One region of the Streptomyces sp. NPDC002232 genome, then DNA from elsewhere that is predicted to be linked to it. Evidence: riboswitches for the same ligand, from Rfam matches in the RefSeq annotation. Region 1 holds a riboswitch; the other holds the start of a gene.
The links. A riboswitch is a leader RNA that binds a small molecule or an ion and turns the genes downstream of it on or off. The one in region 1 is predicted to bind thiamine pyrophosphate.
Positions count from the first base shown of each region.

Region 2: it holds a riboswitch for thiamine pyrophosphate, as region 1 does, so the genes downstream of both, thiC (phosphomethylpyrimidine synthase ThiC) here and ACFYXU_RS00405 (thiamine ABC transporter substrate binding subunit) in region 1, are expected to answer to the same signal.

Region 1 is NZ_JBIARV010000001.1:95,055-100,912, forward strand. It holds gene ACFYXU_RS00395 (ABC transporter ATP-binding protein) at 1-1,020, opposite strand, end outside; gene ACFYXU_RS00400 (ABC transporter permease) at 1,020-2,633, opposite strand; gene ACFYXU_RS00405 (thiamine ABC transporter substrate binding subunit) at 2,672-3,766, opposite strand; TPP riboswitch at 3,842-3,951, opposite strand; gene rlmN (23S rRNA (adenine(2503)-C(2))-methyltransferase RlmN) at 3,981-5,087, opposite strand; gene ACFYXU_RS00415 (hypothetical protein) at 5,190-5,402, shown strand; gene ACFYXU_RS00420 (hypothetical protein) at 5,489-5,858, shown strand, end outside.
Region 2 is NZ_JBIARV010000006.1:518,424-524,281, forward strand. It holds gene ACFYXU_RS30625 (SsgA family sporulation/cell division regulator) at 1-283, shown strand, start outside; gene ACFYXU_RS30630 (YibE/F family protein) at 553-1,932, opposite strand; TPP riboswitch at 2,004-2,138, shown strand; gene thiC (phosphomethylpyrimidine synthase ThiC) at 2,132-3,916, shown strand; gene ACFYXU_RS30640 (hypothetical protein) at 3,985-4,635, opposite strand; gene ACFYXU_RS30645 (metallophosphoesterase) at 4,795-5,858, opposite strand, start outside.

The sequences.
Region 1 (5,858 bases):
CGGCATGTCGTCCCCCAGCACCACCACGTCCTCCGGACGGAACTCCAGCCCCACCCGGGCGCCCTCCTCCGGAGCCTCCCGGAGCGGCAGCTCGGCCTCCAGCGCGGGCCCCTCGGCCGGGCGCAGCCGTACGACGACGTGGCTGCCCCGGAAGGTCCGGCTCTCCACGGTCCAGGCCGGGTCCCGCGCCACGAGCCGCACGCCGCCCGGGCGGACGAGGAGCCGCCGCTCGCCCTCCGGCGAGCCGTCCGGGACGGGGATCGGGCCCCACACAGTCCGCGCGGCACCGCCGGTGACCGTCGCCGCCACCACGTTGTCGAAGCCGAGGAAGCGCGCCACGAACTCCGACGCCGGCCGCCGCCACACGTCCACGGGCGTCCCCGACTGGGCGATCCGCCCGTCCCTCATGACCACCACCCGGTCGGCGAGCGCGAAGGCCTCGCCCTGGTCGTGGGTGACGGCGAGGACCGTCGTCCCCAGCCGCCCGAAGAGCTGCCGCAGCTCCACCACGAGCCGTTCCCGCAGCCCCCGGTCGAGCTGGCCGAGCGGCTCGTCGAGCATCAGGAGCCGGGGCCGGGGCGCCAGCGCACGGGCCAGCGCGACCCGCTGCTGCTCGCCGCCGGAGAGCGCGGCGACGGACCGCCGCCCGGCTCCGGGCAGGCCGACCAGGTCGAGCAGCTCCCGCACCCGCTCGGTCTGCTCGGCCTTCCGCGCGCCCCGCATCCGCAGCCCGAAGGCGACGTTGCCCCCGACGTCCCGCTGCGGGAAGAGCTGGTGGTCCTGGAACATCAGGCCGACGCCCCGCCGGTGCACCGGCACCCCGGCCTGGTCGGCGCCGCCGAGCAGCACCCGGCCGCCGTCGAGCGCCTGGAGCCCGGCGACGGACCGCAGCAGGGTGGACTTGCCGCTGCCGCTGGGGCCGAGCACGCACACGATCTCGTGCTCGGCGACCTCCAGGTCCACGGCGTCCAGCACGGCCCGCTCCCCGAACCGTACGGTCGCGTCCTCGATCGAAAGCATCAGAACTCCCCGGAGGTCCGGTCGGTGCGCAGCCGTTCGAGCAGCAGCAGGGACACCGCGCACACCACCATCAGAATCGTCGAGAGGGCCATCGCCTGGCCGTAGTTGAGCTCGCCCGGCCGGCCGAGCAGCCGGGCCACCGCCACCGGCAGGGTCGGGCTGTCGGGCCGGGCGATGAAGACGGTCGCCCCGAACTCGCCGAGCGACACGGCGAAGGCGAACCCGGCCGCGACGAGCAGCGCCCGGCGCACCAGCGGCAGGTCCACCTCCCGCCAGGCCCGCCAAGGCGAGGCGCCGAGCACGGCCGCCGCCTCCCGGAGCCGCTCGTCGACCGCCCGGAGCACCGGCAGCATCGTCCGTACGACGAAGGGCACGCCGACCAGGGCCTGGGCGAGCGGGACGAGGATCCAGCTGGCCCGCAGGTCGAGCGGCGGCTCGTCGAGCGTGATGAGGAAGCCGAAGCCGACGGTGACGGCCGAGACCCCGAGCGGCAGCATGAGCAGCGCGTCGAAGCCCCGGCTGAGACGCCCGGCCCGCCGGGTGAGGGCCGCCGCCGCGAGCCCGCCGACGGCCACGGCGATGGCGGTGGCGGCCAGCGCGTACCGCAGGGAGTTCCCGATGGCCTCCAGCGGCGGGACGAGGAAGGTACCGGACTCGTCGAGCGAGCCGAGCGCCCGGTAGTACCGCAGCCCGTATCCGTCGGGCCCCGCGAAGGAGCGCTCCACGAGCACTCCCAGCGGCAGCAGGACGAGCAGCGCCACGGAGACGAGGACGCCGCCGAGCAGGGCCCACTGTCCGGCGCCGCGCGGCCGGCGCGCGGTGGTCTCCGGCGCCACCAGCCGCAGCGCGGTCTCCCGCCGCCGTACCGTCCAGGCGTGCACGCCCAGGATCGCGCCGACGGCGACGAACTGGACGAGGGTCAGGACGGCGGCCGTCCGCAGGTCGAGCAGCCGCGCGGTCTGCCGGTAGATCTCGGACTCCAGGGTGGAGTAGGCGTCCCCGCCGAGGATCTGCACGACACCGAAGGAGGTGAAGGTGAAGAGGAAGACCATGAGGGCGGCCGCTCCCACCGCCGGCACGAGCGCCGGCAGCGTCACCGTCCGCCAGGCCCGCAGGCGCGAGGCGCCCAGGACCCGGGCGGCCTCCTCCTGACGCGGGTCGAGCTGCGCCCAGAGGCCTCCGACGGTCCGTACGACGACCGCGTAGTTGAAGAAGACGTGCGCGAGGAGGATCGCCCACACGCCGGTGTCGAGGCGCAGCCCCCACAGCTCGTCGGTGAGCCCGTGCCGGCCGACGAGCGCCAGGAACGCCGTGCCGACGAGGACGGTCGGCAGCACGAACGGGACCGTGACGACGGCCCGCAGCACGCTCTTGCCGGGGAAGTCGAAGCGGGCGAAGACGTACGCCCCCGGCAGCGCGACCAGCAGGGTCAGGCCGGTGGAGGCGAGCGCCTGCCAGAGGGTGAAGCCGAGCACGTCGAGGATGTCCGGCCGGGTCAGCGTCTCGCCGATCCCGCCGAGCCGCCAGGTGCCGTCGGGCCGCAGCCCGCGGTCCACGATGGACACGACGGGCCAGGCGAAGAAGAGCCCGAAGAACGCGACGGGCAGGGCCATCAGGCCGAGCCGCGTCACGCTCCCCCGGACGTCCCGGGTCACTTCAGGACGAGCGACGACCACTGCTGGATCCACGGGTCACGCTTCTCTGCGATCTTCTCGGGTGCCATGGTCTCCGGCTTGTCGACCACGACGCCGTGCTTCGTGAAGAGCTCGGGCAGGGCCGCGTCCTTCGCCACCGGGTTGACGAACATCTGGAGCGGCATGTCCTCCTGGAACTTCTTGGAGATCAGGAAGTCGATCAGCGCCTTGCCGCCCTGGGGGTTCTTCGCGCCGTTCAGCAGGCCGGCGAACTCGGTCTGGCGGAAGCAGGTGCCGGTGGAGACGCCGGTGGGCGCCACCTTCGGCTGCGGCTCGCCGTAGAGCACCTCGACGGGCGGGCTGGAGGCGTACGAGACGACCAGCGGCCGGTCGCCCTTGGCCTGCTTGCCGCCGGCCGAGCCGGAGAACTCCTGGTTGTAGGCGAGCTCCCAGCTGTCGACGGTCTTCACGCCGTTGGCCTTGAGCTTCTTCCAGTAGTCCGGCCAGCCGGCGTCGCCGTACTTCGCGGCCGTGCCGAGCAGGAAGCCGAGGCCCGGGGAGGACCGCTCCGGGTTCTCCACGACCAGCAGGTCCTTGTACGCCGGCTTCGCCAGGTCGTCGAAGGTCACCGGCGGCGCCAGCTTCTTGTCGGCGAAGTACTTCTTGTCGTAGTTGACGCAGATGTCGCCGGAGTCGACCGGGGTGACCCGGTGCTCCTTGTCGAGCTGGTACGCGGCCGGGACCCGGTCCAGGCCCTTCGCCTCGTACGGGACGAAGATCCCGTTGTCGAGGGCGCGGGACAGCAGCGTGTTGTCGACGCCGAAGAAGACGTCGCCCTGCGGGGAGCCCTTGGTCAGGATCTCCTTGTTGACGGCCTCGCCGGCGTCGCCGCTCTTCAGGACCTTGACCGTGAAGCCGGTCTGCTTCGTGAAGTCGGCCAGCACCTCCTTGGAGGCGTTGAACGAGTCGTGGCTCACCAGCGTCACCGTCTTCGGCGCGGGCTGGTCGGTCTTGCCGGCCGCGCCACGGCTCTCTTCGGTGCCGCACGCGGCCAGGCTGGTGACGCCGAGCGCCGCGACGAGCGCGGCGGCGGCGGCCTTCTTGATGCTCACTGGATTCCTCCTGGGTGTGACCAGGAAGAGACGCGGCCCTGCCCGCGTCCGGGGGACACGGGCAGGGCGCAACAGCTTGAGTTGCGACCGAACTTCCTACCCAGAATGACCTGGGCGAGGTTCAGAGGGTCTGCGGTCTACGGTTACCGCACTCTCAGCGCTGTGGCGCTCCCCTGTCGGAATATGGAGATGTGTTCGAGCCCAGACTACAAGGTCAGCGCTCGGCGGCGGCGAGCTGTCCACAGGCGCCGTCGATCTCCTGGCCCCGGGTGTCCCGGACGGTCACCGGGACGCCGTGGCGGGCGATGGCCTCGACGAAGGCCTTCTCGTCCTCCGGGCGGGAGGCGGTCCACTTCGAACCGGGCGTCGGGTTCAGCGGGATCAGGTTGACGTGCACCCGCTTGCCCTTGAGGAGCCTGCCGAGCAGGTCACCGCGCCAGGCCTGGTCGTTGATGTCCCGGATGAGGGCGTACTCGATGGAGATCCGGCGCCCGGACTTCTCCGCGTACTCCCAGGCCGCGTCGAGGACCTCCCGCACCTTCCAGCGCGTGTTGACGGGCACGAGGGTGTCGCGCAGCTCGTCGTCGGGCGCGTGCAGGGAGACGGCGAGACGGCACTTGAAGCCCTCGTCGGCGAAACGCAGCATGGCGGGCACGAGACCGACGGTGGAGACGGTGATGCCGCGCTGCGAGAGGCCGAGCCCGTCGGGCTCGGGGTCCGTGAGGCGACGGATGGCGCCGACGACCCGCTTGTAGTTGGCGAGCGGCTCGCCCATGCCCATGAAGACGATGTTGGAGAGCCGCGCCGGGCCCCCGGGCACCTCGCCGTCGCGCAGGGAGCGCATGCCGTCCACGATCTGGTGCACGATCTCGGCGGTCGACAGGTTCCGGTCGAGGCCCGCCTGCCCGGTGGCGCAGAAGGGACAGTTCATCCCGCAGCCGGCCTGCGAGGAGATGCACATGGTGACCCGGTCCGGGTAGCGCATGAGCACCGACTCCACGAGCGTGCCGTCGTGCAGCCGCCACAGGGTCTTGCGGGTGGTGTCGTCGTCGCACGAGATGTGCCGCACCACGGACATCAGGTCGGGCAGCAGCTCCCCGGCCAGCTTCTCCCGCGAGGCGGCCGGGATGTCGGTCCACTCGGCGGGGTCGTGGGCGTACCGCGCGAAGTAGTGCGTGGACAGCTGCTTGGCGCGGAAGGGCTTCTCGCCGATCGCGGCGACGGCCTCCTTCCGCTCGGCGGGCGTGAGGTCGGCCAGGTGCCGCGGCGGCTTCTTGGCTCCGCGGGGGGCGACGAAAGTGAGTTCTCCGGGCTTGGGCATGGTTCCCCCAGTGTCGCAGACGGAACGCGGTGACCGGGGTCCCGAGGATCCGGTACGGGCCGCCCCGCGCCGTTCGGGGCCGTTCCCGGGCATCCTGGAGGTATGGACAGTGCCCCGATCGTCGTCCATCAGCCGTCCCCCACCGGCGGGAGGCGCGTCACCGCGCGCGGCAGCATTCTCGGCCTCGCCCACAGCGACGAGGACGTCGTCGAGTTCCTCCGCCGCGCGGGCCTCCCGGACGCCGAGGACCTCCTCGACGACCCGGCCTGGGTCAAGTGGCGGGGCGGCCGAGCCCACGAGTACGAGGCGGCTTGACGACCGGCTGCGTTTCCGCGGAACACGACGCGGTGCGCTGCGGGGCGGGATTGAATGGAGTCCTGGTTCTGCGTGGGAGGGGCGTCATGTTGGCTGAGGGGCTCGCGGCCATCGCTGCGGCGGGGGCCGGAGCGGTGGTGCAGGCGGCGGGAACAGACGCCTGGGAAACGGTGCGGGACCGTGTGAGAAGGATTTTCGGCGCACATCAAGAGCGCACGGTGAGTGAGTCGCTCGACCATACGTCGGCGACGCTGCAGCTCATGGTGCGTGAAGAGGACCGTGAACGCGAGCTGGCGCGGCAGGCGGCCTTCTGGCGGCTCAGGTTCGAGGAGCTTCTGGCCGGCAGCGAGGGTGAGCGGAGGCAGGCAGCGGCAGCCCAGTTGTTGTCCCTGGGGGACATCTCGGAACAGACACCCGCGTCTCGCCATACGTTCACGGGGAATGTCTCGGTCAGGG
Region 2 (5,858 bases), on a different contig from region 1:
CGGGAGGGAGCTGCTGCTCGACGGGATCAACCGGCCGAGCGGGGACGGAGACGTGCACATCGCCCCGACAGAGCCGGAAGGCCTCTCGGACGTCTCCATCCGGCTCCAGGTCGGCGGCGACCGCGCGCTCTTCCGGGCCAGCGCGCCCCCGCTGGTGGCCTTCCTCGACCGGACGGACAAGCTGGTGCCGCTCGGTCAGGAACGCACGCTCGGTGACTTCGAGGACAACCTGGAGGCGGCGCTGGGCCGGATCCTCGCCGAGGAGAACGCCGGCCCCGCCTGACACCCGCCCCGCCGCCCCGCCCGAGCCACCCCGCCGAGCCGTCTCACGCGAGCCGACTGCAACGCGCCGACCCACCCGGCCGACCCGTCGAGCCGACCCACACGAGTCGCCTCACTGGCGCCGTCTCACCGCACTGTCCCCCTCGCGCGCCCTTTCCCCGGGCTGCCGTGACCGAGCACCTCACCCGATCCGTCCCGCGCCCCGCGGGCCCGTTCGGGCCGGACCCTTCCCCCCGAGCCGGGCCGGCCCGCCCCTTCGGCGCGCACGTCTCACTTCGCGCGTCGCCGCCGCCCTCCCCGTACCGGCGCGGGCTTCCCACCCCCGGACGCCGGGCGGTCGGCGGACACCACCAGGGCCGCGAGCGCCGTGGTGACCGGCACGGACGCCACCAGACCGATCGAACCGACCAGCGTCCGGACGATCTCCTCGGCGACCAGCTCGCTGTTGGCCACGGTCCCCATGCTGCTCTGGGCGATGGAGAAGAGCAGCAGCAGCGGCAGCGCGGCGCCCGCGTAGGCCAGGACCAGGGTGTTCACGACCGAGGCGATGTGGTCGCGGCCGATCCGGATGGCGGCCCGGTACAGGCCGCGCGGCCCCATGCCCGGGTCGGCCTGGTGCAGCTCCCAGACGGCCGACGTCTGGGTGACGGTGACGTCGTCGAGCACACCGAGCGAACCGATGATGATCCCGGCCAGCAGCAGGCCGGACATGTCGATCTCCGGGTACAGGCCGTGGATCAGGCCGGTGTTGTCGTCGGTGTTGCCGCTGAGCGACGCCCAGTCGATGAACACCGAGCCGAGCAGCCCGATCAGCATCAGCGAGATCAGCGTGCCGAGCACCGCGACCGAGGTGCGGGCCGAGAGCCCGTGACACATGTAGAGCGCGATCAGCATGATCGCGCTCGACCCGACCACCGCGACGACCAGCGGGTTCGATCCCTCCAGGATCGCCGGCAGGATGAAGAGCGTCAGCACCAGGAAGCTCGCCCCGAGCGCGATGAGCGCCATCACGCCCCGCATGCGGCCGACGAGCACGACGACCAGGGCGAAGATCCCGGCGAGCACCGCCAGCGGGATCTTCCGGTTCACGTCGGTCACCGAATACTGCAGGTCGCGCGGGGCGTCGGGGGCGTACGCCACCACCACCCCCTGGCCCTGGTGCAGTTGGCGCGGCGCGTCCGGCTGCACGACCTCGACGAACTTCCGGCCCTGGTCCGGTCCGGTGGTGACCTCGACGGTCGCCTTCGCGCACTGCCCCCGCTGGGCGTTGACCGCCTCGCGCCCCTCCGGAGTGGAGGTGTCGCCGGTCGGCGGGACCTGCGCGGCGTTCACGTCCTTGCAGTCGACGTGCTCGACGGAGACGACCTCGCCCTGCTGGGTCTGCCGGTCGAAGCCGACGCCGGTGCGTTCGTGCGCCGGAGTGCCGCCGGGCCACAGGACCACGAGGCCGACCACGACGGCGGTGGCGAAGGGGATCAGGACGGCGGCGATGACCTTGCGCAGATGCCGTGAGACCGGGGCGGCGGGCCCGTGGCCATGGCTGTGGCCGTGGCTGTGCGCCCCGCCTCCGTGCCCGTGCGAGGGGCCGGATTCGTGTCCGGGACCGTGGGCGTGGCCGTGCGGCTCGGGGGTCTGCTGGGGGGAAGTCACCGACCGATCATCGCAAGAACGGCGGGGGCCCACTGTTCAGCACGCCCGTGAGGGCGCTAGCGTGGTGACACCTTTGCACACGCGGGAGCTCGGAGCACCGGGCTGAGAGGGCGCTGATCACCGTACGCACGTACGGGAGGAGGCTGCGCCGACCGCCGAACCTGTTACCGGGTAATGCCGGCGTAGGGAGATCGGTCTCATGACCATTCAGGATGCACGCACGCCTGCCTCCGACCAGAACCAGCCCGACGGGCAGGAGCGCACGCCGGGCTGGCACAAGGGGTACGTCCAGGGTTCGCGCCCCGACCTCCGGGTGCCCGTCCGTCAGGTGCACCTCACCAACGGCAAGGACGTCACGCTCTACGACACGTCCGGCCCGTACACCGACCCCGCCCTCGACACCGACGTCCGGCGGGGCCTTCCGCCGCTGCGCGAGAACTGGATCATCGCGCGCGGCGACACCGAGGAGTACGCGGGCCGCCCGGCCCGCCCCGAGGACGACGGCATCAAGCACACCTCGCCGCGCGGGGGTGGGCTGAAGAACCTCGACGCCGTCTTCCCCGGCCGCCCCCGCCTGCCGCGCCGAGGCCGCGCCGGCGAGGCCGTGACCCAGCTCGCGTACGCCCGCCGGGGCGAGATCACCCCGGAGATGGAGTACGTCGCGATCCGGGAGAACGTCTCCCCCGAGGTCGTGCGGGAGGAGATCGCCGCGGGCCGCGCGGTGCTGCCGGCGAACGTGAACCACCCGGAGATCGAGCCGATGATCATCGGCAAGCGGTTCCTGGTGAAGGTCAACGCCAACATCGGCAACTCCGCCGTCACCTCCTCCATCGAGGAGGAGGTGGAGAAGATGACCTGGGCGACCAAGTGGGGCGCCGACACGGTCATGGACCTCTCCACCGGCCGCAACATCCACACCACCCGTGAGTGGGTGCTGCGCAACTCCCCCGTCCCGATCGGCACCGTGCCGCTCTACCAGGCGCTGGAGAAGGTCGACGGCCGGGCCGAGGACCTGACCTGGGAGATCTACAAGGACACGGTCATCGAGCAGGCCGAGCAGGGCGTGGACTACATGACGGTGCACGCCGGCGTGCTCCTGCCGTACGTGCCGCTCACCGCGCGCCGCAAGACCGGCATCGTCTCGCGCGGCGGCTCGATCATGGCCGCCTGGTGTCTGGCGCACCACAAGGAGAACTTCCTCTACACGAACTTCGAGGAGCTCTGCGAGATCCTGGCGGCGTACGACGTCACGTACTCGCTCGGCGACGGACTGCGCCCCGGCTCGATCGCGGACGCCAACGACGAGGCGCAGTTCGCGGAGCTGCGCACCCTCGGCGAGCTCAACACGATCGCCAAGCGGCACAACGTGCAGACGATGATCGAGGGCCCGGGGCACGTCCCGATGCACAAGATCAAGGAGAACATCGACCTCCAGCAGGAGATCTGCGAGGAGGCGCCGTTCTACACGCTCGGCCCGCTGACCACGGACGTCGCGCCGGCGTACGACCACATCACCTCCGGCATCGGCGCGGCCATGATCGCCTGGTGGGGCACGGCGATGCTCTGCTACGTCACGCCCAAGGAGCACCTGGGCCTGCCGAACAAGGACGACGTGAAGACGGGCGTCATCACGTACAAGATCGCGGCGCACGCGGCGGACCTCGCCAAGGGGCACCCGGGCGCGCAGGAGTGGGACGACGCGCTCTCCGACGCGCGGTTCGAGTTCCGCTGGGAGGACCAGTTCAACCTGGCCCTCGACCCGGTCACGGCGCGCGAGTTCCACGACGAGACGCTGCCCGCCGAGCCCGCGAAGACCGCGCACTTCTGCTCGATGTGCGGTCCGAAGTTCTGCTCGATGAAGATCTCCCAGGACATCCGCCGCGAGCACGGCGGGACGCAGCAGGAGATCGAGGCGGGCATGGCGGAGAAGTCGAAGGAGTTCGCGGCGAGCGGCAACCGCGTCTACCTGCCGCTGGCCGAGTAGCGCCCGCAGCCCGCAGCCCGCAGCCCTCAGCCCGCAGCCCTCAGCTCGCAGCCCGCAGCCCTCGTCCCTCAGGGTTTCGTCGCGTCCGGTGGGCCGGTCGCGGCGAGGGCGTCCCGGAGGAAGGGGAGGATGCCGCGCTCCAGGAGGGCGCGGCGCCAGGCCTCCCGGGCGCGGGAGAGCTCGTCGTCGGCCGTGGCGGTCCCGTCCGCCGCGGCCGGCCTGTTGCGCAGGGCGGTCAGGAGCAGGCCGGCTCCCGCGCTGAGCAGTCCCGCGGCGGCGAGGGCGGCGAAGACCAGGCCGGCCGTCAGCAGGGTCGTGCCGAACACCAGCGTGGGCGCGACCGCGTGCAGCACCGCCCCGACCAGCAGGAGGACGACCGCGGCGGTGCCCGCGAGGACGGGCACCATCACGGTGACGATCGCGATGACCCCGGCCCCCGGGTCGGTGCCCGCCCCGGGGTCCGTCAGGGAGGTGCGCGGCGCGGCGGGCGCCCGGCTCTGCTCGCGGACCTTCACGAAGTGGTCGTACTCGCTCGCCGCGGCGGAGGTGATGAGCGCGGTCGCGTTCAGGGTCATGGCGCGCAGCTGCGCGACCGTGAGCCGCGTGCCGACGCCGGCGAGTTCCGGACGTGCGTGGGCGGTGCTCAGTGCGTCGTCGAGGACCCGCTCGTACTCGGCGCGATCCTCGGTCAGCAGGTGCGGAGCCACGTTCATGTGCATCCCCCGATGCTCCGTAGGCCCGGATCAGCCGTGGGAAACGGTCGGTTGGGCAGAAACGGAGGAGAGCCTGCTACGGATGACCCGATGGTATTGCGGTGACACCACGACCTGACAGGGTGTTTCCCGAAATCGCTCTTCCCGGATGCGCAGGGTGATAGGTCAGTCGTTCAGCGGGAGTTGGACGACCAGTAGCTTTCCGGCCATGGTCACTCCGCCGTCCATCGCGATCGCCAGACCGTCGGCGTACACGTGCGGACCGTCGACGACCGGGCCCGCGCTGTCCTCGCCGTCCTCCGTGCCGACCTGGCCGAGGAGGTACGGGATGGGGCTGTGGCCGTGCACGATCCGGCGGCCGCCGTAGGTCGAGAGCAGTTCCTCGACGGCCTGCGGGCCGCCGTCGTCGCGGAACGCGAAGCGCTTCGTGAACTTCCGGAAGACGTCCCAGACCTCGTCGGCGTCGTTCCGGTTGAGGATCTCGTGGACCGTGTCGTTGACGTCCTCGATGGTCTCGCCGTATTCGAGGTACGCGGTGGTGTCGGAGTGCACCAGGAGGTGGTCGTCCTCGCGCACGACGGCGTCCAGCCGGGACATCCACTGGAGGTGGACGTCCTGGAGCCGGTCCATGTCGTGCTTCTGGCCGCCGTTGAGCAGCCAGGCGGCCTGGAAGGTGGCGGTGCCCGCGCCGGAGTTGACGGGCGTGTCGCCGAAGCGCTTGGCGCCGATGAGCAGCAGCTCGTGGTTGCCCATGAGGGCCTTGCAGTAGCCGCCGGCGGCCGCGGCCTCGGCGGAGAGCCGCATGACGAGGTCGATGACGCCGATGCCGTCGGGGCCGCGGTCGGTGAAGTCGCCGAGGAACCAGAGCCGGGCGTTGCCCGCGGCCCAGCCGCCGTTCTCGTCGATGAGGCCCTGGGCGCGCAGGGCGGCGATGAGCTCGTCGAGGTATCCGTGGACATCGCCGACCACGTAGAGCGGGCCGGGTCCGTCGCCGTTCGCGGGCTCGGGCGCGGGAGCCTGCTCGGGGGCGACCGGGACCTGGACGGTGTCGCCGCGGTTGATGACCGGGAGGTCGCGCTCGGTCGGGGTGTACCCCTCGGGAGCCTCGCCCTCGGGGAAGGCGTTCCCGGGGTGGCCGGTGGCGACGGAGACGATCGAGGAGCCGGCCGGGGCGGCGAACGCCGGGGCGAGGCGCTGACCCAGGTGGAGGGTCGGATCGGCGGGCATGG